Regions from separate parts of the Desulfocurvus thunnarius genome, predicted to be linked through region 1. Evidence: riboswitches for the same ligand, from Rfam matches in the RefSeq annotation. Region 1 holds a riboswitch; the other holds the start of a gene.
The links. Region 1 has a riboswitch for cobalamin ahead of ACZ5KV_RS15765 (sirohydrochlorin cobaltochelatase). Riboswitches for the same ligand answer to the same signal wherever they lie in the genome.

Region 1 (2,195 bases):
GGGAGGCCAACGCGGCGGCCGACGGTCTTTTCATGCGCCGGGCGGACGATGCCGGTCGCCTGTCCATGGCGGACGTGGCGCCGCAGCATCTGGGGGCGCAGCTTATGAACGCCGCGCGCCAGGCCGTGCGAAGCGACGCGTGGTCGGGCAAGCTCATGCTCGGCAATGCGGAGCGCGGTCTGTTTTCGGCGCATGTGCGGCTGACGCCCTGGGGCGGGCCGGAAGACCGGGTGGTGCGCGTGGCCCTGGTCTGCGTGGAGGCGAAAACGCTGCTGCGGCCCTTCGACACCGCCAGGGACGAAGCCCTGCGCCCCGGCGACCTGCAACCGGCCCTGGAAAACCTCTGGAACGCATGCGGCCCGGAAGTGGACGGCCTCATGCTTTCGCACATCCAGGCGGGCAGCGGCAAGGTGACGGTCTTCGGCGTGGGGCGGGCGTTCACCAGCCTGGAATGGGGCGCGACCCATGCCTACGAGGGCACCATCGCCCAGGACATCGAGCGCTTCGATCTCGGTTCCCTGCTGGTGGAGGATACGCTGAACAGCGTCAAATCCGTGGACTGGGCGCTTTTTGCGCCCCAGGGGGTGCGTTCGTACTACGCGCGGCCCTTTTACGCGGAGCATGGCCTGCATGCCGTGCTCATTCTCGCCAGCCGCAAGGCCAAAACCTTCGGCACGGACGCCGACGCGCGCTATGCCGACGTTGCGGAGGCCTTCGGGCGGCTTTTGCGGCGCTGGCGGCAAAAGCCGTAACGGGCGCGCCGGGATGGGAACAAGGGCATGCGGCGTTGTCGCGTGCCCTTGTTCTTTTTGGGCTGCATGCCCATGCCCCGGAATTCCGGCAAGAACCACGCGGGCGGGCGAGCCGCGGCCGGTTGCGGGCCCTTTGGCGCGCGGGGAGCACGACTTTAGGTTTTGACAGCGCATGGCACCAGCGGCTAGCCTTCCGGCGGATGGTTCTCCGCAAGGAGATGAAAAGGGAATCCGGTGTGAAACCGGAGCGGACCCGCCGCTGTGACCCGGCCCGCGCGCCTTGCGCGGGAGGCCGCGGCGCCCCACGATGCCACTGCCCCTTGCCGGGGCGGGAAGGCCGGGCGCCGTCCGGGGAGCCAGAAGACCTGCCGTCCGAATCTCCCGAGCACCGCAACGGGTCTTTGCGGCGGGGGGCTGGTCACGGCAGGGCGGCGCCCTGCGGGCCGCTCCTCCTCGCCCCGTCGGCGGTGCCATGGGAACCCACGAGGAGGGGGCATGTCCCACGCCGACCACGACCACGAGCATGGCCACGACCATGGCCATATCCACCACCACGACCACGACCACGACCATCACGACCCCGGCCGTGACGAGCATGGCCATGCCCACGGTCACGACCATCACGACCACTGTTGTCACGGCCACGATCACGGTCACCACCACCATCGCCCGCGCCCGGCACGCCCCGGCATTCTGCTGGCGGCCTTCGGCGTGGCCCTGCCCGACGCCCGCGCGGGCTACGAGGCCATGGAGCGCGAGGTGCGCGGGCGCTTCCCCGGGGTGCCCGTGCGCTGGGCCTACACGGCGCACAAGATCCGCCGCAAGCTCGCCGCCCGGGGCTTCGAGAACGATTCCGTGGCCGTGGCCCTCTCGCGGCTGCACGACGAGGGCGTGACGCACCTGGCCGTGCAGTCGCTGCATACGGTGCCCGGCGTGGAATACCACTGGACCCGGGACCAGGCGCATGTCTTCCGCCACCCGCGCAAGGGCTTCCTCGAGGTGGAGGTCGGCGGCCCGATGCTCATGGCCGGGGCGGACCTGGCCGCCGCCCTGGCCGCCCTGGCAGGATACCCGCCCCCGGAGCGCGGCCCGGGCGATGCTCTGGTCCTCGTGGGCCACGGCACCTACCACGAAGGGCACCGGCGCTACCTGGACTTCGAGGCCCTGGCCCGCCGCGACGACCCGTTGCTGTTCATGGGCACGCTCATGGGCGAGCCGGGCTGCGAGGCCGTGATCCGGCGGGTCCGGGCGGCGGGGGCGCGGCGGGTCTGGCTGCTGCCCTTCATGAGCGCCCCGGGCCACCATGTACGCGTGGACATCGCCGGGGACGGCCCGCATTCCTGGAAAAGCCGCATGACCGCCGCCGGGCTGGACGTGCGAACCTGCATGACCGGCACCATGGAGCACGGCCCGTACCGCGCCCTGTGGCTGGAGCATCTGGAA
Region 2 (2,195 bases), 1.4 Mb from region 1:
TCGCTGTCCCAGGGGAAGTCCTTGGTCACGTTGTAGGTCGGGATGGGGAAGGAGAAGATGCGCCCGTCGGCGTCGCCCTCGAGCATGACTTCCAGGAACGCCTTGTTAATCATCGCCATTTCGGCGGCGTATTCGCCGTAGGTCGAGTCCTGATGCGCACCGCCGATGATGATCGGCTCCTTGGCGATGTGCGAGGGCGGCACCACGTCGAAGGTGAAGTTGGTGAACGGGCTCTGCCCGCCCCAGCGCGAGGTGGCGTTCAGGTTGTGCAGCAGCTTCTGGATCTGCTGCTTGACGTCGGCATAGCTCAGGCCGTCGTGGCGGATGAAGGGCGCGAGGTAGGTGTCCACGTTGTTGAAGGCCTGGGCCCCGGCCCATTCGTTCTGCAACGTGCCCAGGAAATTGACCATCTGCCCGCACACGGCGTCGAAATGCCGCGCGGGCTTGGAGGAGCAGCGGTCCTCCAGGTTGAAGCCCTCCAGAAGCAGGTCGCGCAGGCTCCAGCCCGAGCAGTATCCGGCCAGGCCGAAGGACAGGTCGTGGATGTGAAAGTAGCCGTGGTTGTGCGCCGAGCGCACCTCTTCGGGGTATTTTTCCAGCACGTAGCGCGCCTGGACCGCCCCGGCCATGTGCAGGATCAGGCCCTGGAAGGAGTGGACCATGTTGGAGTTTTCGCTGACGCGCCAGTCGAGGTTGTCGAGGTAGCCCTCGGTGACGCCGACGATGTCCAGAAAGGCCTGGCCCTGGCTGCGCAGCTCGCGGCGCTTCTCGCGGTAAAGGATGTAGCGCTCGGCGACCTTGTACAGCCGGGCCTCCATGAGCACCTGCTGGACCATGTCCTGCACGTGCTCCTGCTCGGGGGCGTCCACGTCCGCGAGCTTGGCCTCGACCTTGCGCGCCAGGCGCTCGGCCAGGAGGGGGTCCTTGATGGCGCTGCTTTTGAGAGCCTTGAAGATGGCGTCGCCGATCCGCTTGGTGGACCAGGTTTCGACGCGGCCGTCCCGCTTGATGATCTGCGAAGGCATGGAATTCTCGCCGCGCGCCGCCGGTTGCGGAAGGGGGCACGCGAGGTCGCCGGTTGCGGCCGGGGGCGGCGGAACCGCCCCGGCCCGGCGCCGTTTGGGCTGGGTTGTTCGGCATTCCCGGTGCGGAGTCCGCGCTCCGAGCGGGAAGTATCGGCTTCAGGCAGGTCTTCTGGCTCTCCCCTTCCCCCTGCCGCCTTCCCGCGTCACGCAGTGGCACTTGGCAGAGGTCGCTTCGCGGCGGGGATCACAGCGGCGGGACCGCTCCGGCTTCGCACCGGATTCCCTGTTCGGGCCTTGCGGCCACCTGAAGGACATCAGACGGAGGCAGCATAGGAGAGAACCGGGGGGATGGCAAGGCGGGAGGAGGCAACCGCTCCTGAACGGCCTGCGCAGGCTGGAAAGACAAGGGAAAGATGACGGAGAAGGCCGCCTGGAAATCACCCCGCCAGGGGCGGCCGTGTCAGGGGAATACTCTCTCGGTCAGACCATCCGCTCCTGCCCGCGCAGCGCTCGGCGTGGGCGTGCTTGTAAAATCATCCACCCCGTGGTACATTTTACGCCATGAACAAGCGCACCATATATTCCCGGCTGCTGGAGGCTTTATCCGATACTCCCGTGGTTTTCCTGCGCGGAGCCCGGCAGACCGGCAAGACCACGCTGGTGAAGCAACTGGCGGAAGCCTCCGGCGAGGGTGAAATCAGCCGCCAGTACGTCAGTCTTGACTCCGCGACCGCATTGGCCGGAGCCCTGGACGATCCGGGCGGGTTTCTACAGGGGCTGAAAAAGCCCGCGATCATCGATGAGGCGCAGCGCGCTTCCGCCCTGATGCTGGCCATCAAGGAAGACGTGGACCGCGAGCGCCACGCCGGGCGGTATCTTCTGACCGGCTCGGCCAACATCCTGGCCTTGCCGGGAATCGCCGACTCGCTGGCGGGGCGCATGGAAGTGTTGACCCTGTATCCGCTCTCGCAGGGGGAAATAGCGGGCGTGCACGGGGATTTTATCCATGCGCTGTTCCAGAAGGATTTCCCGCCAAAGGACGCGGGCACGGCTTCGGTGACGAAGGACGCGCTTCTGGAAGCCCTCGCCGTGGGCGGCTATCCGGAAGTCCTCTCCCGGGCCAACCCGAGGCGCCGCGCCGCCTGGTTCGATTCGTACATCACCACCCTG

Region 2: it holds a riboswitch for cobalamin, as region 1 does, so the genes downstream of both, ACZ5KV_RS05670 (ribonucleoside triphosphate reductase) here and ACZ5KV_RS15765 (sirohydrochlorin cobaltochelatase) in region 1, are expected to answer to the same signal.

The regions. Positions count from the first base shown of each region.
Region 1 is NZ_AP042411.1:3,552,746-3,554,940, forward strand. It holds gene ACZ5KV_RS15760 (PAS domain-containing protein) at 1-752, shown strand, start outside; cobalamin riboswitch at 937-1,139, shown strand; gene ACZ5KV_RS15765 (sirohydrochlorin cobaltochelatase) at 1,248-2,195, shown strand, end outside.
Region 2 is NZ_AP042411.1:1,312,600-1,314,794, forward strand. It holds gene ACZ5KV_RS05670 (ribonucleoside triphosphate reductase) at 1-1,025, opposite strand, end outside; cobalamin riboswitch at 1,168-1,348, opposite strand; gene ACZ5KV_RS05675 (ATP-binding protein) at 1,587-2,195, shown strand, end outside.